3 regions of the Streptomyces sp. NPDC001108 genome follow, and region 1 is predicted to be linked to each of the others. Evidence: riboswitches for the same ligand, from Rfam matches in the RefSeq annotation. Region 1 holds a riboswitch; each other region holds the start of a gene.
The links. A riboswitch is a leader RNA that binds a small molecule or an ion and turns the genes downstream of it on or off. The one in region 1 is predicted to bind cobalamin.

Region 1 (7,469 bases):
TGGCCTTGGTCTTCTTCTCGAACTCCTCGGTGACCTTCTTGGTCCATCCGTCGGGGTTCGAGCCGGACATCGTCCAGACGGTCAGCGTCTGACCCTTGTAGGCGTCGGGACCGGCCTTCTTGCCGCTGTCTCCGCCGTCGTCGGACCCACACGCGGCGAGGCCGATCATCATGCCCGCGACGCCGATCGCCGCGATGAGCTTGCGCTTCACGCCAAACCCTCCTCAGGGATACTGCAACCCCGCCCACCGCGAAGACATTCGACGAGTACTGCTGGGGCTGGACCTGGTCTTTAATGGTTTAGACCAGTACCGGGAGCTTGGCCTAGACCTTTTGGGGTGTCAAGGGTGTATAAGAAGTGCACTCGCGTCCGTTATAGGACCGACACCTAAGGGAGGGCGACCAGCCGTGACCGGACCGTGCCACCATGTGAGCCGCGACAGACGGAGGAGCCGGTGACGGCAGCAACGCAAGCGTCGGGAAGGCGGACCATGGGTGCCGACGGGGGCAGTACGGAGAACGAGACGGGCGCGGCCACACGCACGGCACGCGTCCCGAAGTACTACCGGCTGAAGCGACATCTGCTGGACATGACGGACACCATGCCGCCGGGCACCCCCGTGCCCCCTGAGCGGACCCTGGCCGCCGAGTTCGACACCTCGCGCACCACCGTGCGCCAGGCGCTCCAGGAGCTGGTCGTCGAGGGCCGGCTGGAGCGCATCCAGGGCAAGGGCACCTTCGTCGCCAAGCCGAAGGTCTCGCAGGCCCTCCAACTCACCTCGTACACCGAGGACATGCGTGCCCAGGGGCTGGAACCGACGTCCCAGCTGCTGGACATCGGCTATGTGACGGCCGACGACACCCTCGCCGGGCTGCTCGACATCACCACCGGCGGGCGGGTGCTGCGGATCGAGCGGCTCCGGCTGGCCAGCGGCGAGCCGATGGCGATCGAGACCACACACCTTTCGGCCAAGCGCTTCCCGGCGCTCCGCCGCTCCCTGGTGAAGTACACCTCTCTCTACACCGCGCTGGCCGAGGTCTACGACGTACGGCTGGCCGAGGCCGAGGAGACCATCGAGACCTCGCTGGCCACCCCGCGCGAGGCCGGGCTGCTCGGCACCGACGTGGGTCTGCCGATGCTGATGCTCTCCCGGCACTCGCTGGACGGGCAGGGCGAGCCGGTGGAGTGGGTGCGCTCGGTCTACCGCGGCGACCGGTACAAGTTCGTGGCGCGACTCAAGCGGCCCATCGACTGATTCCGGCGGACGGGAGGCCATTTCCGGCCATCCCTTCCCGTGCCACCACCCTCGGGCCCCTGTGGAGCGCACCACTCCGCAGGGGCCTTTCGGCTGCCCTGGTACGGACCAACTCCCGTACGTATGACGCGATCTCACACATACGTACCAACCGGTCGGACCGTTGTCGGACCGCAATGCGGACAGGGGGTGACGGTGACCGGAACCTCCCCTAGATTTCCTGCGCATTACAGGGTGATCAGCGAGGGGACGGAGTCGCCGCATGTCCGTGGAACCAGAGGAAAAACCGCCCACCATCACACCGGTCAGAGTGGTCGTCGCGCTCTGTCTGGTCGCGCCGTTCGTGGCGATGCTCTGGGTGGGTTCGTACGCGAAGGTGGACCCCACCTTCATCGGCATCCCGTTCTTCTACTGGTACCAGATGCTCTGGGTGCTGATCTCCACCGCGCTCACGATGGTCGCGTACAAGCTGTGGCAGCGCGACCAGCGCGCCCGCAAGGGGGGTGAGCGCGCATGAAGGACGGCGTGAACGGCGTCGCGCTCGGCGTCTTCATCTTCTTCTTCGTGGCGGTCACGGTCATGGGCTTCCTGGCCGCCCGCTGGCGCAGGGCCGAGAACGAGGCCAGCCTCGACGAATGGGGTCTGGGCGGACGCTCGTTCGGCACCTGGGTGACCTGGTTCCTGCTCGGCGGCGACCTGTACACGGCGTACACCTTCGTCGCCGTACCGGCGGCGATCTACGCGGCGGGCGCGGCGGGCTTCTTCGCCGTTCCGTACACGATCCTGGTGTACCCGCTGATCTTCACCTTCCTGCCCCGGCTGTGGTCGGTCTCGCACAAGCACGGCTACGTCACCACCTCTGACTTCGTCCGCGGGCGGTTCGGCTCGAAGGGGCTGTCGCTGGCGGTCGCCGTCACCGGCATCCTCGCCACCATGCCGTACATCGCGCTCCAACTCGTGGGCATCCAGGCGGTGCTGGACGTGATGGGCGTCGGCGGCGGCGAGAACACGCACTGGTTCATCAAGGACCTGCCGCTGCTGCTCGCGTTCGCGGTGCTCGCCGCGTACACCTACTCGTCCGGGCTGCGCGCGCCCGCGCTGATCGCGTTCGTCAAGGACGGGCTGATCTACCTGGTCATCGCCGTGGCGATCATCTACATCCCGATCAAGCTGGGCGGCTTCCACGACATCTTCGCCAAGGCGGGCGAGGCGTTCTCCGAGACCAGTCCGACCACCGGCAAGCCGCGCGGCGCACTCGCCCCGGGCGAGGCGGGCCAGTGGGGGTACGCGACCCTGGCGCTGGGCTCGGCGCTGGCGCTGTTCATGTATCCGCACTCCATCACGGCGACGCTCTCCAGCCGCAGCCGCAACGTGATCCGGCGCAACACCACGATCCTGCCGCTGTACTCGCTGATGCTGGGCCTGCTGGCGCTGCTCGGCTTCATGGCGATCGCCGCCGGGATCAAGGTGGACAACGGGCAGCTCGCCATCCCGCAGCTGTTCGAGAACATGTTCCCGGACTGGTTCGCGGGGGTGGCCTTCGCCGCGATCGGCATCGGCGCGCTGGTGCCCGCCGCCATCATGTCGATCGCCGCGGCGAACCTCTTCACCCGCAACATCTACAAGGACTTCCTGAGGCCCGACGCCACCCCGGAGCAGGAGACCAAGGTATCCAAGCTGGTGTCGCTGCTGGTCAAGGTCGGTGCGCTGGCCTTCGTCCTCACCATGGACAAGACCGTCGCGATCAACTTCCAGCTCCTCGGCGGGATCTGGATCCTCCAGACGATGCCGGCCCTGGTCGGCGGGCTGTTCACCCGCTGGTTCCACCGCTGGGCGCTGCTCGCGGGCTGGGCGGTCGGCATGGTGTACGGGACGGTCGCCGCGTACGGGGTCGCCTCGCCGACCCAGAAGCACTTCGGCGGTTCGTCGGCGGAGATCCCCGGCATCGGCGAGATCGGCTACATCGGCCTCACCGCGTTCGTGCTGAACGTGGTCGTGACGGTGGTGCTGACCTTCGTCCTGAACGCCGTGAAGGCGCCCGCCGGTACGGACGAGACCTCGCCGGCCGACTACACGGCCGACGCGGGCGACCCGGGCGTGCGGGCGGAGCTCCCGCCGGCCACCGCGGGGGCTCCGGGCGGCCACTGACGGCCCGCTTCCCGGCGCCCCGGGAACACCCTCCGGCAGGGCCCGTCACCGGGCCTCCACGGCCCGTTCCCGCCCCTTCCCGAGGGGCGGGGGCGGGCCGCCCGCCGTTGCGGGAGCGGCCTGATCCTGCGTCGTACGACACAACATGTGGGGGCTGCCTCATCGGGCGGCCCCCACATGTATGCTCATCCTCGCTGTCGTCGCAGGGGAATCCGGTGCGAATCCGGAACTGTCCCGCAACGGTGTATCCCGTGCGCTTTTGCGCACCCGAGCCAGTCCGAGGACCTGCCGACAGCGCATCCGGCTCGACCGAACCGGATGCCCAGACGTCCGGGCCTCGCGGTTGGGCCGGTGGACGCCGCGCGGAGTGCTGCCCCGGCCCGGGTGCGTCCTTCGCGGGCTGCCCCGTTCCCCCGCCGGCCCCGAGCCGAGCGTGGGAGAGCAACACGTGACCATCGCGCCAGCCGATCCGGCTTCAGTCGCCGCGTCCGTCGAGTCCGAGGCAGCCGCACAGGACGGTCCCGGAGCGGCGCTGCTGCGGACCCTGACCGCCCTCACCGCCGATCTGCCCGACACCGACCCCGGCCGGGTCGCCGCCGCCGCCCTGCGCGGCCGCAGCGCGCGGGCGGACGAGGCGGAGCTGCGTGCGCTGGCCACCGAGGCGGCCGCGGGCCTGATCTCCGAGGACCCCGCGTACTCCCGGCTGGCCGCCCGCCTGCTGACCCTCGCCATCGCGGACGAGGCGGCGGGCCAGGGCGCGGTCTCCTTCTCCGCGTCGGTCGCCGTGGGGCACCGCGAGGGCCTGATCGCGGACCGCACCGCCGCCTTCGTCGCCCGGCACGCACCGGCGCTGGACGCGCTGGTGGACCAGTCCCTCGCCGACGGCGCGGACGACCGCTTCGGCTACTTCGGGCTGCGCACCCTGCACAGCCGCTACCTGCTGCGCCACCCGCACACCCGCCAGGTCGTCGAGACCCCGCAGCACTTCATGCTCCGGGTGGCGTCCGGGCTCGCCGAGGACGAGTCGCAGCGCGCCCTGGACGAGGTGGCGGCGCTGTACGGCCTGATGAGCCGGCTCGACTACCTGCCCTCCTCCCCCACCCTGTTCAACTCCGGTACCCGGCACCCGCAGATGTCCTCCTGCTACCTGCTGGACTCGCCGCTGGACGAGCTGGACTCGATCTACGACCGCTACCACCAGGTGGCCCGGCTCTCGAAGCACGCGGGCGGCATCGGCCTCTCGTACTCCCGTATCCGCTCGCGCGGTTCGCTGATCCGCGGCACCAACGGGCACTCCAACGGCATCGTGCCGTTCCTCAAGACGCTGGACGCCTCGGTCGCCGCCGTCAACCAGGGGGGCCGCCGCAAGGGCGCCGCCGCCGTCTACCTGGAGACCTGGCACGCGGACATCGAGGAGTTCCTGGAGCTGCGCGACAACACGGGCGAGGACCAGCGGCGCACGCACAACCTGAACCTGGCGCACTGGGTGCCGGACGAGTTCATGCGCCGGGTCGAGGCGGACGGCGAGTGGTCGCTGTTCTCCCCGGTCGACGTGCCCGACCTGGTCGACCTGTGGGGCGACGCGTTCGACGCCGCGTACCGGGCCGCCGAGGCGAAGGGGCTGGCCCGCCGGACGCTCCCGGCCCGCGAGCTGTACGGCCGGATGATGCGCACCCTCGCCCAGACCGGCCAGGGCTGGATGACCTTCAAGGACGCCTCCAACCGGACCGCGAACCAGACCGCCGAGCCGGGCAGCGTCGTCCACTCGTCGAACCTGTGCACCGAGATCCTGGAGGTCACCGACGACGGTGAGACCGCCGTCTGCAACCTGGGCTCGGTCAACCTCGGCGCGTTCGTCGCCGGCGGCTCCATCGACTGGGAGCGGCTGGACGCCACCGTCCGCACCGCCGTGACCTTCCTGGACCGGGTCGTCGACATCAACTTCTACCCGACCGAGCAGGCGGGCCGCTCCAACGCCCAGTGGCGCCCGGTGGGCCTGGGCGCCATGGGGCTCCAGGACGTCTTCTTCCAGCTGCGGCTGCCGTTCGACTCGCCGGAGGCCCGCGCGCTCTCCACCCGGATCTCCGAGCGGATCATGCTCGCCGCCTACGAGGCGTCCTGCGAGCTCGCCGAGCGCTCGGGCCCGCTGCCCGCCTGGGAGCGGACGCGCGCGGCGCGCGGGGTGCTGCACCCCGACCACTACGACACCGGGCTGAACTGGCCGGAGCGCTGGGAGGCGCTGCGCGCCCGGGTCGCGAAGTCCGGCATGCGCAACTCGCTCCTGCTGGCCATCGCGCCGACCGCGACGATCGCCTCGATCGCCGGGGTGTACGAGTGCATCGAGCCGCAGGTCTCCAACCTCTTCAAGCGCGAGACGCTCAGCGGTGAGTTCCTCCAGGTCAACGCGTACCTGGTGGAGGAGCTGAAGCAGCTCGGCGTGTGGGACGCGCGGACCCGTGAGGCGCTGCGCGAGGCGAGCGGCTCGGTGCAGGGCTTCGCCTGGATCCCCGAGGACGTGCGGGCGCTGTACCGCACCGCGTGGGAGATCCCGCAGCGCGGCCTGATCGACATGGCGGCGGCCCGTACCCCGTTCCTGGACCAGAGCCAGTCGCTGAACCTGTTCCTGGAGACGCCGACGATCGGCAAGCTCTCCTCGATGTACGCGTACGCCTGGAAGCAGGGGCTGAAGACGACGTACTACCTGCGCTCGCGCCCGGCGACCCGGATCGCCCGCGCGGCCTCCGGCCAGGCCGCCGCCGCCCCCCTTCCCGTACAGCAGGCGTCGGCACCCGACGCGGACGCGATCGCCTGCTCCCTCGAAAACCCCGAGTCCTGCGAGGCATGCCAGTAATGAGCTCCACCCACTCCGAGAAGAACCTGCTGGACCCGGGTTTCGAGCTGACCCTGCGTCCGATGCGCTACCCGGACTTCTACGAGCGCTACCGGGACGCGATCAAGAACACCTGGACGGTGGAGGAGGTCGACCTCCACTCCGACGTCGCCGACCTGGCCAAGCTGTCGCCGGGCGAGCAGCACATGATCGGGCGGCTCGTCGCGTTCTTCGCGACCGGTGACTCGATCGTCTCCAACAACCTCGTGCTGACGCTGTACAAGCACATCAACTCCCCCGAGGCGCGGCTGTACCTGTCGCGGCAGCTCTTCGAGGAGGCCGTGCACGTCCAGTTCTATCTGACGCTGCTGGACACCTATCTGCCCGATCCGCAGGACCGGGCGGCGGCGTTCGACGCGGTCGAGGAGATCCCCTCGATCCGCGAGAAGGCCCAGTTCTGCTTCAAGTGGATGGACTCGGTCGAGAAGATCGAGCGGCTGGAGACGAAGGCCGACCGCCGCCGCTTCCTGCTCAACCTGATCTGCTTCGCGGCGTGCATCGAGGGGCTGTTCTTCTACGGCGCGTTCGCATACGTCTACTGGTTCCGCTCGCGGGGTCTGCTGCACGGTCTGGCCACCGGCACCAACTGGGTGTTCCGGGACGAGACGATGCACATGAACTTCGCGTTCGAGGTGGTGGACACCGTCCGCAAGGAGGAGCCCGACCTCTTCGACGACGAGCTCCAGCAGCAGGTCACCGACATGCTGAAGGAGGCCGTGGCGGCGGAGCTCCAGTTCGGCCGCGACCTGTGCGGCGACGGGCTGCCGGGCATGAACACCGACTCGATGCGGCAGTACCTGGAGTGCGTCGCCGACCAGCGCCTGACCCGGCTGGGCTTCCCGGCGGTCTACGGCTCGGAGAACCCGTTCTCGTTCATGGAGCTGCAGGGCGTGCAGGAGCTGACGAACTTCTTCGAGCGCCGCCCGTCCGCCTACCAGGTCGCGGTGGAGGGGTCCGTCTCCTTCGACGACGACTTCTAGGCGGAAGAGGCCGGTCCCGCCGGGTACGCGGCGGGACCGGCCTTCTGCTGTACGGGGGACTCGGGGCGGTGGCCCCGGACACGGCATCAGACGCGGGCCCAGCTTCTGACGTACGGGCGTCTCGGGGCGGGGGCGGGGGCCGGGGCCTCCGCGGCGCGCAGCTCGCGGTCGATGCGGCGCTCCCGGGCGAGCCCGG
Region 2 (7,469 bases), on a different contig from region 1:
TTTCGCGGATGTACGGGGATGAGGCAGGGCGCCGCCGGGCGCCCCGGGCGGGACGAACGGGAGCCCCGGCGGCGCGCCCGACTCGATGAGCCGGAGCAGCGCGTCGGTGTCGGCGTGCTCCTCGATCAGGTCGCCGAGCCGGTCCAGCTGCTCCTCGCGCAGCGCGCCGAAGGAGGTGTCGGGGGCGGGGACGAAACGCCGGCCGGCGGCCCGCGCCACCTCGGCCAGGAAGCGGCGGCGGAACGCGTCGCTCTCCAGCGAGCCGTGCCAGTGGGTGCCCCACACCGCCCCCACCCGGCAGCCGTCCAGGAACGGCTCGCCGCCGAGGACGTCCGCCACCCCGTGGTGGATCTCGTACCCCTCCACGGGGGCGCCGAGCGCCTCGCCGACCGGCCGGGCCAGGGTCTTCTCCCGGTCGAAGCGGACGCGCACGGGCAGCAGACCGAGGCCCTCGACGCGGCCGGCCCGGGACTCCACCTCGTCCTCGATGTGCTCGCCCAGCAGCTGGAAGCCGCCGCAGATGCCGAGGACCGGCCGGCCCGCGGCCGCGCGCCGCGCCAGCGCGTCGGCGAGTCCGCGCTCCCGGAGCCAGGCCAGCGCCTTGACCGTGCCCCGGGTGCCCGGCACCACGACCAGGTCGGCGTCGGACAGCTCCTCGGCCCGGTCCACGAACCGGACGACGACCCCGGGTTCGGCGGCCAGCGCGTCCACATCCGTGAAGTTCGACATCAGCGGCACCGCGCACACCGCGACCCGCAGCACGTCCTCGCCGTGCGGCGGTGCGACGGCCGACTCGCGCACCGCCCCGCGCAGCGAGACCCGCAGCCCGTCCTCCTCGTCGATGCCGAGCCCGTGGGCGAAGGGCAGCACCCCGTACGTCGGCCGCCCGGTCAGCCCGCGCAGCATGTCCAGACCGGGCTCCAGCAACGACACGTCACCGCGGAACTTGTTCACCAGATAGCCCGCGACCAGCGCCTGGTCCTCGGGGGCCAGCAGCGCGGTCGTACCGAAGAACGACGCGAAGACGCCGCCCCGGTCGATGTCGCCGACCACCACCACCGGGAAGTCCGCCGCCCGCGCGATGCCCATGTTCACGATGTCGGTGCGCCGCAGGTTGATCTCGGCCGGGCTGCCCGCCCCCTCGCAGATCACCGCGTCGTACGTGGCCCGCAGCTGCTCCAGGCAGTCGGTGACCGTGCCGAACAGGGCCTCCTGCCGGCCGCCGTGGTAGCCGCGCGCGCTCATCTCGCCGACCGGCCTCCCCATCAGGACGACCTGGCTGGAGCGGTCGCCGCCGGGCTTCAGCAGGACCGGGTTCATCAGCGCGGCCGGCTCGACGCGGGCGGCCTGCGCCTGCATGGCCTGGGCGCGCCCGATCTCGGCGCCCTCGCGGGTGACGAACGAGTTCAACGACATGTTCTGCGCCTTGAAGGGCGCCACCTTCACGCCCCGGCGCACCAGCCAGCGGCAGATGCCCGCGGTGACGACGCTCTTGCCCGCGTCCGAGGTGGTTCCGGCGACCAGCAGTCCGCCGCTCATGCGCTCCTCCGTCCGGTACCGGTCCGCCGCGCGGCGATCCGTCGTGCGGCGAGGCCGGCACCGAGCCGCCCCGCCACGCACACGCCGAGGGCCAGCGCGCCGACCCGCCGCGACAGCCGCACCGCGCGTTCGATGTCCGCGCCCTCCACGGCCCTGCCGCGCTCCCCGTTGAGCACCGGGCGGTGTTCGACCCGGCCGCCGTACGCGAGGGTCCCGCCCAGCCGTACGCCGAGCGCCCCGGCGAACGCGGCCTCCACCGGACCCGCGTTCGGGCTGGGATGTCTGGCGGCATCGGCCCGCCAGGCGTGCAGCGCGTCCCGGGGGCGGCCCCCGGCCGCCACCGCGAGCAGGGCGGTGAGCCGGGCGCCGGGCCAGCCCGCGAGGTCGTCGAGGCGGGCCGAGGCCCAGCCGTACCGGCGCAGCCGTGGCGACCTGTGGCCGACCATGGCGTCGAGGGTGTTGACGGCCCGGAACCCGGCCAGCCCGGGAACCCCGGCCACCGCGCCCCACACCAGGGCGCCGACCACGGCGTCCGAGGTGTTCTCCGCCACGGACTCCACCACGGCACGGGCGATCTGCGGGCCGTCCAGGGACTGCGGGTCGCGCCCGCACAGATGCGGCAGCCGCTCCCGGGCCAGGGCGATGTCACCGGCCTCCAGCGCGCCGCCGATGGCCCGCGCCTCCCGGCCCAGGGAGGTGCCGCCGACGACGGACCAGGTGGCGGCGGCGGTCAGCGCCACGGAGGCGGCGGGGCTGCGGCGCACCGCGCGGGCGGCCACCGCACCACCGCCCACGGCGGCTCCGGCGCAGATCAGGGTGTGCAGCGCGCCCCAGCCGCGGTGGTCGTGCCACAGGCGGCGCTCGACGCCCGCCGCGGCCCGCCCGAAGGCGGCGACCGGGTGGCCCCTGCGGGGGTCACCGAGCAGCAGGTCGCCGAGGAGACCGGCGGTGGCGCCGTACGCGAAGATGCGGTCGGCTCGCACGGCTCAGCCGGCCGTCGCGCCGCGGCGGACTCTCGTACGGAAGGCATCGGGGCCTGGGACGGCGGGCGCATGGCGGCCGGGCATGGCGATATGTCCTCACTCAGGGTCCGCGCCCTGGTTCGACGTGACCGGCGACGAGAGTCTCCTGGCTCCCGGATCCGCGGGGCCCCCGGCCTTCCAGCCCGCTCGCGCGCGCCGTGACGTCCGGTGTGGGGGACCGCTCCCCGGTGACAGTGGCGGGACCGCGCCGGATTCGCACCGGCTTCCTCTGCTGTCGCCGTAATTGGCTCCGGCAGTCCACCATGCCCCGCGAAGGCCCGTCAACCTGCCGTTGACCTGCGGCGGGGCAGTGTGCCGAGACGCACATCGGGCCGGGCACCCGGGGGTGTCCGGCCCGATGCGGGCGTGCGCGGGGCGGGTCAGGCGACGATCAGGAAGATGCCGTACCCGACGGCCGCCGCGCAGAGCGCGAAGCAGGCGTACGCGCCGGCGCGGGCCAGCAGCGGCGAGCCGCCGGAGCCGCCCTGCGCAGCCGGTTCGGGCTGCTTGGAGAGGCCGACGATGCCCAGGGTGAAGAGACCCACCAGCGCGACGGTGACCACGAGGGAGACACCGAAGACGGAGCCGAGGGCCGCCCAGTCGATTTTCATGCTGATTCCTTAGACGGTCGGTGCGGGACCGGTCAGACGGCGGCGGGCTGCGCCGGGTCCTGAGGGGCCTTGGGCGTGACCGGGAGGGCGGTCACGACGGCCGCGGCCGGGGCGGCGGCGGGGGTGGTGGCGGCCTGGGCCGCGGTGGTGGGCGGCGGGCTGACGGCGGCGATGGCCGTGGTGACGACACCGGCGGGCTCGGCGGGGACCGGCGCCGGGGCCCCGGACCCCGGGGCGACGTCGTCGTGGCCGACCGGCTTGCGGCGGGAGAGCAGCCAGATCGAGCCGGAGCCCAGGACCAGCAGGGCCGCGACCACGACGACGCCCCAGGTGCCCTGCTTGGTGAGCAGCTCCGCGCCCGCGCCGACCAGACCGGCGGCCGGCAGGGTCAGGCCCCAGGCGACGAACATCCGGGTGGCGGTGGACCAGCGGACCACACCGCCCTGGCGGCCGAGGCCCGCGCCCATCACGGCGCCGGAGCACGACTGCGTGGTGGAGAGCGAGAAGCCGAGGTGCGAGGAGGCCAGGATGACCGTGGCCGCGCTGGTCTGGGCGGCGAAGCCCTGCGGCGGCTTGAGGTCGGTGAGGCCGCTGCCCATGGTGCGGATGATGCGCCAGCCGCCCAGGTAGGTGCCGAGCGCGATGGCGAGACCGGCGGAGACGATCACCCAGACCGGCGGGTTGGCCCCGGGGTGCAGGACCCCGCCGGTGACCAGGGCCAGCGTGATGATGCCCATGGTCTTCTGCGCGTCATTGGTGCCGTGGGCGAGGGAGACCAGCCCGGCCGAGGCGATCTGGCCGGCCCGGTAGCCCTTGGCGGTGGCCTTCTCCTGGGCCTCGTCGCGGATCTTCCCGCCGATCCGGTACGTCAGCCGGGTGGCCAGCAGCGCGGCGACACCGGCGACGATCGGGGCGGCGACCGCGGGGAGCAGCACCTTGGTGACGACGGTGCCGCCGTTGACGGACGACCAGCCCGCCGACATCACGGCCGCGCCGATCAGACCGCCGAACAGGGCGTGCGACGAGCTGGAGGGCAGCCCGACCAGCCAGGTCAGCAGATTCCAGAGGATGGCGCCGACGAGTGCCGCGAAGATCACTTCTGTGCGCAACCCGTCCTCGTTGACGATCCCGCCGGAGATCGTCTTGGCGACCTCCACCGACAGGAACGCGCCGACGAGATTGAGAACGGCGGACATGGCCACCGCGGTCTTCGGTCTGAGTGCACCGGTCGAGATGGTGGTCGCCATCGCGTTCGCGGTGTCGTGGAAACCGTTCGTGAAATCGAACACTAGAGCTGTCACGATCACAATCGCGAGGAGCAGCGTGATGTGTTCCATTTACCCAGGCAATCGTTCGACGTCATTGGCATGTGGACCGTAGGCAACCTGGGTAAACGGAAGATGAACTGGGGAGGGCACTGTGGTGACTCCAACCGGAGTCACGGCGTTCCGTTTCTGTTCGAGGTGTGTTCCCCGGAAGGCGGAACGCGGTGGTCCGCCCGGCCCTGTACCCATCGCTCCCCAGGGCTGACAGGATCGGTCCATGAGCGATCAGCTTCGGCGCATGAGCGATCAGCAATGTGACGCGATCGGACGGGCGTGGGACGGGGTCGTCGCCACCGCGCGGCGGACGGCGGCCGAGGGGCTCGTCGTCGGGACGTCGGGAAACGTGTCGGCCCGGGTCGGCTCCACCATCCTCGTCACCCCCAGCGGAGTGCCCTACGACCGGCTGCGCCCCGAGGACGCCGTGGGCGTCGATCCGGACGGCAACCGCCTCTTCGGCGACCTGGTCCCGACCAGCGAACTCCCGCTCCACCTCGCCGTCTACCGGAACACGGACGCCGCCGCCGTCGTCCACACCCACGCGGTGCACGCCACGGCCGTCTCCACCCTGGTCGCCGAGATCCCCCCGGTCCACTACGCAGCCGCCATGCTCGGCGGCCCCGTCCGCGTCGCCGCCTACGCCCGCTACGGCACCCCCGAACTGGCCGAGTACATGCTTACCGCCCTCCGGGACCGCACCGGCTGCCTGCTCCGCAACCACGGCACCGTCACCTACGGGGCCACCCTGGACCAGGCGTACGACCGGACCGCCCAGCTCGAATGGCTCTGCCGCCTCTGGCTCGCCGCGAGCTCCGTCCCCGGACACACCCCGAGCCTGCTCACCCCGGACCAGCTGGACGAGGTGGGCGAGGCGCTCAAGGGATACGGACAGCCGGGCTGACCCGACCGGCCCAGCACACGGCCCCGTCCGCTGGCAGCGCGCCCCCGCCGCCACGAGACTGGGGCCGTGCGCCCGGCAACGATCACGGCAGCAGCCGTCACCACGGTCCTCGGCGTCGGCGCGGCGGCGGTCGCGGCCGGCCGGTACGCCAGCGACGTCGCCCTGCGGGCCCCCGCGGGGCGCCCGCTCCCCGCCGACCGCCGACTCACCGTCCACGCCACGGCGGCCGGCCAGGTCACCCTCACCCGCTCCTTCACCGCCCTGCGTCCCGGCACGTACGGACTGGTCGGCGACGACGTCCACGCCGTGGTCGGCCCGGTGATCGAGAACGCCCACGCCGCCCCCGACACCGTCGTCCGCCGACTGGAACGCGTGGACCGGGGCACCCTGGAGCCCGGCGACAAGGTCCGGGTGACCCCGCAGCTGTTCAGCGGCGACCCCTCCCGCGCCCTCGGCCTCGCCCACGAGGAGGTCGAGATCCCCGGCGAACTCGGCGCCCTGCCCGCCTGGTTCGTGCCCGGCGCCCGCGACACCTGGGTCATCACCGTGCACGGCCTCGGCACCACCCGGGAACACCCCATGAACCTCATGGGCTTCCTGAACGGGCTGCGGCTGCCCGTGCTCGACCTCGCCCACCGCGGCGACGCCGGGGCCCCGCGCTCGCCCGACGGCCTCGTCCACCTCGGCGAGTCCGAATGGCGCGACCTGGACGCGGCGATCCGCTTCGCCGTGCGCCACGGCGCCCGCGACGTCGTCCTGCACGGCTGGTCCACCGGCGCCTCGATGGCGCTGCACGCGGCCGTCGGCTCCGCCCTGCGCGACCGGATCTCCGGACTCGTCCTGGACTCCCCGGTCCTGGACTGGAACGCCACCCTGCGCGCCCTGGCCGTCGCCCGCGGCGTCCCGGCCTTCCTGCTGCCGCTCGCGCAGCGCGCCGCCGAGGGCCAGACCGGGGTGCACGGCGGCCGGCTGCTGGACGAATCCGTCGCCCGCTCCCTGCGCACCCCCACCCTGGTCTTCCACGGCCCGGACGACCAGCTCGCCCCCTGGCAGCCGACCCGCGACCTCGCCGCCCGCCGCCCCGACCTGATCGCCCTGCACACCGTCCCGCAGGCACCGCACGCGGCGATGTGGAACGCCGACCCGGCCCGCTACGAGGAGACCCTGCGCCGCTTCCTGGTCCCCCTGATGTGACCCGGCCGGGGAGGGCGGCCCGTCCTCCCCGCGAACCGGCCCCGGACCGGGGCTTCCGGTCCGCCCGGCGCAAGATCCGTGAGGCGCCCCCGGATCCCCGCGATGTGACCGGATGGGAGAGGGTAAACGCCTCATTGTCCCAGGCCCGGACCGGGATCGCCGTCCCGGGAATCCGGGTTCCGTTTGGGCTTTCGGGCCGTCAGGGGCAAGACTGCTACCCGTGACGTCCCGTAACCCGCGCGACTCCAGGCTGCGACTTGTCCGCCCGCGACCCCTTGCCACCGCCCGCAAGGCCGTGACCACCCGGCGCACCAGGCCGGCCCCCCGCCCGCCCGAGGGCACCCCACCCCGGTCGGAACTGGCCCGCCAGGCCAGGGCCGCCCTCGCCGACGCCGTACGGATCGCCCGGTGGGCCGCCGACGGCGCGACCCCCGGCGCGCCACCGCTGGCCGCCCAGGCGCTCCAACGCGCCGCGGCCGCCCTCGAACTGTCCCCGGCACAGGTGCGCTCCGGCTGGGACCGGGCCAGGCTCGCCGGCCTGGTCGAACTGCACGGCGACACCGCACGCCCCGGCTGGCGGCTGCGTGCCTGGGACCGCGACGACTCCGCCGTGCTCCGCGGCTGGGTGGCGCTCTTCGACGCCTGGTCGCTCGTCCACCCGGCGCCCGCGGGCCTGGAGTCCACGGCCGCCGCCGAGGCCGTCGAGGCGGTGCCCCAGGTCCTCTCCCTCCTCCAGCTCTCGGCGGGCCCGGTCACCGTCCCCGCCCTGCTGGACCTGCTCGCCCAGCGCGTCGCCGAACTCCGCGAGGAGCGCTGCGAGGTGCCGTACGGGCCGCAGCCGCTGCCCGGACCGGCCGAGCCCGCCCCGCCCGCCGACCCG
Region 3 (7,469 bases), on a different contig from region 1:
GGACCAGGTTCTCCGCCAGCGGATCGCCCGCGTGGAAGGAGACCCCCGACCCCGTCGGCGGCACCGTCACCCAGCCGAACAGGTTCATCACCGTGCCGTACGCGAACGACGCCACGAACCCGTACCCCGCCAGCAGCAGCGCCTCGGCCCGCCCGCGCAGCCGGTCCGCGCCGGGCAGCAGCCCCGCGCCCATCGAGAACCAGCCCATCGACAGCATCTGGAACGGCATCCACGGCCCCACCCCGCCGGTGAGCAGCGCGGAGGCGAACATCGTCACCGAGCCCAGCACGAAACCGAAGCCCGGCCCGAGGACCCGCCCGCTCAGCACCATCAGGAAGAACATCGGCTCCAGCCCCGCCGTGCCCGCCCCCAGCGGCCGCAGCGCCGCGCCGACGGCGGCCAGCACCCCCAGCATCGCCACCGCCTTGGCGTCCAGACCCGAGTCGGCGATCATCGCCACCACCACGCCGATCAGCAGCGGCAGCAGCGCGGCGAACAGCCACGGCGCGTCCTGCGCGTGCGCCGGTCCGATCCCGGGCCCGGCCAGCAGCGGCCAGCCGAACGCGACCACCCCGATCGCGCTGACCAGGACGAGCGCGGCGACGGCCCGCGGCCCCAGCCGCACCGGCCGCGCCCGGCGCACCACCGGCTCCGCCCGCCGCCCCGTCACGACGGCTCTCCCAGCGCGGTACGCACCTGCGACACGGTCAGCCACTCCTGCGGGGCGAGGATCTTCGAGGTCTGCGGGGCGAACGCCGGGGACGAGACCACGACCTTCCGGGTCTCCCCGTCCGCGACGACCTCCCCGTCCGACAGGATCACCACCCGGTGCGCCAGTTCCGCCGCCAGTTCCACGTCGTGGGTGGCCAGCACGATCGCGTGCCCCTCGGCCGCCAGCCCGCGGACCACCCCGACCAGCCGGGCCTTCGCCGCGTAGTCCAGGCCCCGGGTCGGCTCGTCCAGCAGCAGCAACGGGGGGCGCGCGGTCAGCACGACCGCCAGGGCCAGCGCCAGCCGCTGCCCCTCGGAGAGATCACGGGGGTGGGTCCCGTCCGGCACGTCCGGCAGCAGCTCGGAGACCAGGGCCCGGCAGCTTCCCGGCGCGGCGCCCGCGTCCCGGTCCGCCGCGGCGCACTCCGCGCCCACGGTGTCCGCGTACAGCAGATCGCGCGGCTCCTGCGGGACCAGCCCGACCCGGCGCACCATCTGGCGCGGCTCGGTACGGTGCGGGGCCCGGCCGCCGACCAGGACGGTGCCGGAGGTGGGCTCGACCATGCCGACGAGCGCGGACAGCAGGGTGGACTTGCCCGCCCCGTTCCGCCCCATCAGCGCCACGGTCTCGCCCGGCGCCACGGTCAGCGACACCTGGCGCAGCGCCTCCACCCGGCCGCGCCGCACCCCGAGCCGTTCCACCCGGGCCGCGACCTCTCCGACCGGCTCCCCGGCCCCGGTCCCGTCCCCGGGCCGCGCGCCGCGCCCCAGCAGCCGGGCCAGCGCACCCCGCCGCACCGGCGCGGCAGTGAGCGGCGACGGCGCCGCCGCGGCCACCGGCCCCGGAGCGGGCGGCGCCACGTCGGCGAGCCGCTCCCGCAGCCCGCCCGCCCGGCGCCGCGCGTCGCGCACCGAGAGCGGCAACGGCTCCCACCCCGCCAGCCGGCCCAGCGCCACCACCGGCGGATGCACCGGCGAGAGCGCCATCACGTCCGCGGGCGCGCCCATCACCGGAGCGGTGCCCCGCGAGGGCAGCAGCACGACCTGGTCCGCGTACTGCACCACCCGTTCCAGCCGGTGCTCCGCCATCAGGACCGTCGTCCCCAGGTCGTGCACCAGCCGTTGCAGCACCGACAGCACCTCCTCGGCCGCCGCCGGGTCCAGCGCGGACGTCGGCTCGTCGAGGACCAGCACCTTGGGGTGCGGGGTGAGCACCGAACCGATCGCGACCCGCTGCTGCTGACCGCCGGAGAGCGTGGCGATCGGCCGGTCGCGCAGCTCGGCCAGACCCAGCAGGTCCAGGGTCTCCTCGACCCGCCGCCGCATCACGTCGGGGGCCAGGCCCAGCGACTCCATGCCGTACGCCAGCTCGTCCTCGACCGTGTCGGTGACGAAGTGGGAGAGCGGGTCCTGGCCCACCGTGCCCACCAGATCGGCCAGCTCGCGCGGCCGGTGGGTGCGGGTGTCGCGCCCGTCGACCGTGACCCGGCCGCCCAGCGTGCCGCCGGTGAAGTGCGGCACCAGCCCGCTCACCGTACCCAGCAAGGTCGACTTGCCGACACCGGACGGGCCGACCAGCAGCACCAGCTCACCCTCCGGGACGGTCAGATCGACCCCCGACAGCGTGGGATGCTCCGCCTCTTCGTAACGTACCGAGACCTGCTCGAACCGGATCATCGCACCTCCTTGGAACGCGGACCGGCCACCACCGGCGGGGCCGGGGCCACCACCGCGGGCGCCAGCCCGATCAGCACCGCCGCGGCGGGCCACAACGGCAGCACCGGCGCGACCAGCGGCACCACACCCGGGTGCAGCGCCTCCCCGTCGACGGCGCCCGCCCAGATCATCGACACCGCCACCACGACCCCCGAACCCGCCACCAGCCAGGCCCGCGCCCCCCACCGGTCGGGCCGGTAGCGGGTACGGACCGAACGGGCCCCGCCGAGCCGCAGCCCGGCCATCGCCGCGACCAGCCCGACGACCACCAACGGCAGCCCGTACACCGCGCCCTGCGCGGCCAGCAGCCCGTATGTACCGGCGCAGACGCCCAGCAGCCCGCCGAGGGTCAGCACGTTCGTGGTGTGCCGGACGGCGCGCGGCACCTGGGCGGTGCGCCCGTACCCGCGCGCGTCCATCGACGCCGCCAGCGCCACCGACCGCTCCAGCGCACCCTCCAGCACCGGCAGCCCGATCTGGAGGACCGCCTTGATCCCCCCGGTCGGACGGCCCCGCAGCCGCCGGGCGGTCCGCAGTCGCAGCACATCGGCGACCATGTTCGGCGCGAAGGTCATCGCGACGACCACCGCCACCCCCGCCTCGTACAGCGCGCCCGGCAGCGACTTCAGCAGCCGGGCCGGGTTGGCCAGCGAGTTCGCCGCCCCGACGCAGATCAGCAGCGCGGCCAGCTTCGCCCCGTCGTACAGGGCGAACACCAGCTGTTCCACGCTGACCCGGCCGCCCAGCCGGATGCCCTGCGCCCAGTCGGGCAGCGGCACTTCGGGGAGGGTGAACAGCACATGCGTACCGGGGATCGGCGACCCGAGGAAGGCCGAGAACACCAGCCGCACCCCGATGACGAACAGCCCGATCCGCACGAACGTCCCGTACGAACGGGCCCACGGCGCGTCCGTGCGGCGCACCGCCACGACGTAACCGGCCACCCCCACCAGCAGCCCGAGCAGCAGGGGGTTGGTGGTCCGGGACGCGGCGGTGGCCAGGCCCAGCGCCCACAGCCACCACGCCCCGGCGGGCAGCGCGTTGCTCCGGGTCGCCTCGGGGGCGCGCAGCGGGCCGCGACGGGTCAGGAGCGTGCCGCCGCCGGTGGGGGCGGCGGTCATCCGCGGCGGCGGCGGGCCTGGACGACTCCGGCGACGCCGAGGAGGAGCACGGCGCCGACACCGACGTACACCCCGGCGGACGGGCCGCCGGAGCCGTCCGGGCCGTCGGCCTGCGCCCGGGGGGAGGCCGGGGCGGCGGTGGTGTCACCGGAGGCGGCGTCACCGGAGGTGGCCGGGGCGGGGTGTCCGTCGCCGGAGACCTGCTCGCCGCAGCCGGTGGCCGGGTAGCCCGCGATGCCGCAGAGCATCCCGTTGCTGTCGTAGCGCAGCGGCCGGGCGACCTTGGCGAGGGCCTCGGCGGCGCTGGCGTCGGGGGCGACCCGCGCGCAGGCGGCGCGCGGTGCGGGCGGGTTCGCACCGCCCGGGGCGTCGGCGGCCGTGCCCGGGTCGATGACCACCGCGACGCGCTTGGTGCCGGAGGTGGCCGGGGTGTCCCCGCAGATCTCCGCGAAGACGGGGGCGCGGCGCGGCTTCGCCGCGTTCTGGGAGTCCTCGCTCACCGCGAACCGGAAGCCCTGCACCTCACCGTCGTCGGGCCGGACCAGCGACGGGCCCTGGGTGGCGTACGCCCAGCCGGAGCCGGACCCCTCCCAGAACGACCAGTACCGGTAACCGGCCGCCTGGGCCGGGGCCGCGCCGACCACGGCCAGCAGCGCGCCGAGGACCAGCAGCACCGCGGCGCTTCCCGCGCGCCTCACGACTGCTGGTTCTTCCGCCGGCCGCTGATCAGGAAGAACGCGCCCGCCGCGACGACCAGTCCGATGCCGATGTACCACCACACGCCGCCGATCACGTCGTCGCCGCTGTGCACCTGGTCCTTCTCCGTGGAGACGTAACCGGTGTCGGCGGACGGGTCGGGGGTGACGATGGAGGCGGGGGCGGGACCGGCCGCGTTCAGCCGGGCGACCAGGTCGACGCCGCCGAAGTCGCGGGCGTCGTCGCCGGTCGCGTGGGCGGCCAGGATGAGCTGGGCGTAGGCGGCCGGGCCGCCCTGCGCGGCCCAGTCCGCGGAGTTCTTCTTCAGCCAGGCGACCGCCCCGGCGGCCTTGTCCCGGTGGCCGGAGGCGGAGAGCGCGACGACCGCGTCCGCGGTGTTGCCGACGTCGGGCAGCGGGGCACTGTCGTCGGAACCGGGCATCGGCGGCTGGTCCAGGTGGCCGGTCTTCGCGAGGGCGCCGACGAGGTAGTGGGCGCCGTTCTGCGCTGCCTGCTCGGGCGTGCGCACGTCACCGGGGCGGCAGACGGGCGCCTTGCCCGGGGCGTTGTTCCCGACCGCCAGGGCCTTGCCCATGGAGCCGAGCACGGCGGCCGCGGTGGCGTCCGCGTTCGCGACGAGCTTGCCCTTCTTGTCCGGCTGGTACGCGAAGGCGCCGCCGGCCTCGTCGCCGGCCGCGTCCTTGCCGCCGCACGGGATCGCCAGCGCGAGGAGCGGGTCGTAGGGCGTCCTGCCGTCCGGGGTGGTGATCTCGGACAGCCGCTGCCCCTGCCGGGCGAGGGCGCCGATCACCAGCGAGGTGGAGTTGGCGTCGCTGGGCGCGCCCGCCGTGTAGCCCCAGCCGCCGTCCTTGTTCTGTACCGACTTCAGCCAGCGCACCCCGTTGTCCACGATGTCCCCGTGGCCGCCGACCTCGACCAGCGCCTGGGTGGCGGCGGCGGTGGCGTTGGTGTCCCGCACCGTCTTGTCGTCGCACGGCACGGAGGCGTCGGGCCGGTAGGCGGCGTACGAGCCGTCGGCGCACTGCTGGCCGATCAGCCACTCCACCGACTTCGCGGCCGGGGTGACCCCTTCGAGCTTCTGCGCCAGGAAGGACAGCGACTGCCGCCACACCCCGTCGTACGTGGGGTCCTTCGTGCCGTACAGCCCGGCGGGCAGGGCGGCGGACGGCGAGGGCGTCGGGGACGGCGCGGCGACCGCGGCCGGCGCGGCGGCCGCGCAGAGCACGGCGGCGGTGGCGGCGAGCGTCGCTGCGCTGCGGCGTACGGTCATGACGGGCGGGTGCCTCTCCTGCGGGGTGAATCCGGGCAGGCACGCTCAGGCACCAGGCTCCGGCCCCGTATACCTCGACGGTGCCGACCACCGGGGGATCCGGTGGTCCGAGCCGGTCACGACCGGGACAGGGCATTCCGACTCACCGTCGGCGAGGACGGCTCACGGCTGCGTGGTCAGTGCCGGATTCGCACCGGCTTCCCCCTGAACGGGCATGATGACGACCCGCCCACTCTACCGGGCGCCCCCAAGCCGCTTCGATGCCGTGTTCGAGGACCGTAAACGAGTGGCATGCGCAGGCGCCGGCGCAGGACGATGGCGCCCATGAACGATCAACCCGCGCGCTGGACCCAGGCAACCGTCCATCCCGACATGTGGGTGGACCCGGACGACGATCCCCGGAGCGAGGAGGGCGCGAGCCCGGAGGGTGAGCTCGCGACGCTCACCCAGTTCCTGGACGACTACCGGCTGACCATGAGGATGAAGTGCGAGGGCCTGGACCCGGAGCAGCTGGCCCGCCGCTCCGTCCCGCCCTCGACGCTCTCCTTGCTCGGCCTCCTGCGCCACCTTGCCGAGGACGAACGGGACTGGCGCAACTGGATCAGCGACGGCGAACCCCTCCCGAAGCTGTACGGGAAGCGCGACGCGGACTTCGACGGGGCCGTGGCCGACCAGGCCGTGATCGACGCCGCCTACGCGGACCTGGAGCGCGAGCAGGCCGCGACCGACGCCGCCCTTGCCGCCCACCCGGACCTTGGCGAGCGGCTCGGCAGGGACCGGATCTCGGTACGGGAGCTTCTGGTGCACCGCATCGAGGAGTACGCCCGCCACTGCGGCCAGGCGGACCTGCTGCGCGAGTGCATCGACGGCCGCGTGGGGCAGTAGCCTCGGCCGTTCGGGGAGCGTCCCGGAGGTCCGCCCACGCCGGTCGTACCGCCCACGTCGCCCACATCGCTCACACCGCGATGTACGCCACCGGCTCGCTCCCCGCCACCGCCTCCGCCCGTCCGAGCTTCACCAGCCGCCGCAGATGCGCCTCGGCCTCCGAGACCGCGATGTTCCGCGAGCCGTGCGGGATCCGCTCCCAGGGCCGGTTCCACTCCATCCGCTCGGCCAGCTGCCACGGCGTCAGCGGCTCGGCCAGCAGCCCGAGCAGCCCGGACAGCCGGTCCTCGTGGTGGTCCAGCAGCTCCCGCACCCGCCCCGCCGCGTCGGTGAAGGCGTACTGGTGGGCGGGGAGCACCTCGGCCGCCCCGAGCCTGCCGATCCGCTCCAGCGAGTCGAGGTAGTCGCCGAGCGGGTCGGTGACCGTGGCGTCGTCCGGGTCCTCGTACAGCCCGATGTGCGGGCTGATCCCCGGCAGCAGATGGTCCCCGGAGAAGAGCCGCCCCCGGCCCGGCAGGTTCCCCGGGTGCTCCTCCTCCAGATGCAGACAGACATGGCCCGGCGTGTGCCCCGGTGTCCAGATCGCCCGCAACCGGCGCCCCGCCAGGTCCAGCAGCTCGCCCGGCACGATCTCCCGGTCCGGCACGGCGGCCCGCAGCCCCGGCAGCGTACGCATCCGCTCCCCGGCGGCCGCCGCCTCCCGCAACGGCGCGAGATGCTCCTCGGGCGCGCCGACCGCGCTCAGCTTCGTCACGAGATACGTCATCCACGTCCCGGGCCGGGAGGCGCGGGTGCGGCGCACGATCGCGGTGTCCGCCGCGTGCATGGCGATCCACGCCCCGGACGCCTCCCGCACCCGCCCGGAGAGCCCGTGGTGGTCCGGGTGGTGATGGGTGATGACCACGCCATGGATGTCGGACACCGCCGTCCCGACCGCCTCCAGCCCGGCGACGAGGGTGTCCCACGCCTCCGGGTCGTCCCAGCCGGTGTCGATCAGCACCGGACCCCGGCCGGTCTCCAGGACGTGCACGAGCGTATGGCCCAGCGGG

Region 2: it holds a riboswitch for cobalamin, as region 1 does, so the genes downstream of both, ACWC97_RS25625 (cobalamin biosynthesis protein) here and ACWC97_RS05980 (ribonucleoside-diphosphate reductase subunit alpha) in region 1, are expected to answer to the same signal.
Region 3: it holds a riboswitch for cobalamin, as region 1 does, so the genes downstream of both, ACWC97_RS11740 (prenyltransferase/squalene oxidase repeat-containing protein) here and ACWC97_RS05980 (ribonucleoside-diphosphate reductase subunit alpha) in region 1, are expected to answer to the same signal.

The regions. Positions count from the first base shown of each region.
Region 1 covers NZ_JBSFKL010000002.1:254,331-261,799, forward strand. The annotation lists gene ACWC97_RS05960 (extracellular solute-binding protein) at 1-211, opposite strand, end outside; gene ACWC97_RS05965 (GntR family transcriptional regulator) at 491-1,255, shown strand; gene ACWC97_RS05970 (DUF3311 domain-containing protein) at 1,518-1,772, shown strand; gene mctP (monocarboxylate uptake permease MctP) at 1,769-3,403, shown strand; cobalamin riboswitch at 3,585-3,710, shown strand; gene ACWC97_RS05980 (ribonucleoside-diphosphate reductase subunit alpha) at 3,852-6,254, shown strand; gene ACWC97_RS05985 (ribonucleotide-diphosphate reductase subunit beta) at 6,254-7,273, shown strand; gene ACWC97_RS05990 (hypothetical protein) at 7,360-7,469, opposite strand, start outside.
Region 2 covers NZ_JBSFKL010000013.1:2,457-9,925, reverse strand. The annotation lists gene ACWC97_RS25630 (cobyric acid synthase) at 1-1,539, opposite strand, end outside; gene ACWC97_RS25625 (cobalamin biosynthesis protein) at 1,536-2,522, opposite strand; cobalamin riboswitch at 2,662-2,790, opposite strand; gene ACWC97_RS25620 (hypothetical protein) at 2,942-3,172, opposite strand; gene ACWC97_RS25615 (anion permease) at 3,205-4,509, opposite strand; gene ACWC97_RS25610 (class II aldolase/adducin family protein) at 4,736-5,395, shown strand; gene ACWC97_RS25605 (alpha/beta hydrolase) at 5,462-6,589, shown strand; gene ACWC97_RS25600 (hypothetical protein) at 6,885-7,469, shown strand, end outside.
Region 3 covers NZ_JBSFKL010000004.1:56,609-64,077, reverse strand. The annotation lists gene ACWC97_RS11760 (ECF transporter S component) at 1-670, opposite strand, end outside; gene ACWC97_RS11755 (ABC transporter ATP-binding protein) at 667-2,388, opposite strand; gene ACWC97_RS11750 (energy-coupling factor transporter transmembrane protein EcfT) at 2,385-3,548, opposite strand; gene ACWC97_RS11745 (SCO2322 family protein) at 3,545-4,246, opposite strand; gene ACWC97_RS11740 (prenyltransferase/squalene oxidase repeat-containing protein) at 4,243-5,535, opposite strand; cobalamin riboswitch at 5,646-5,789, opposite strand; gene ACWC97_RS11735 (mycothiol transferase) at 5,851-6,420, shown strand; gene ACWC97_RS11730 (MBL fold metallo-hydrolase) at 6,491-7,469, opposite strand, start outside.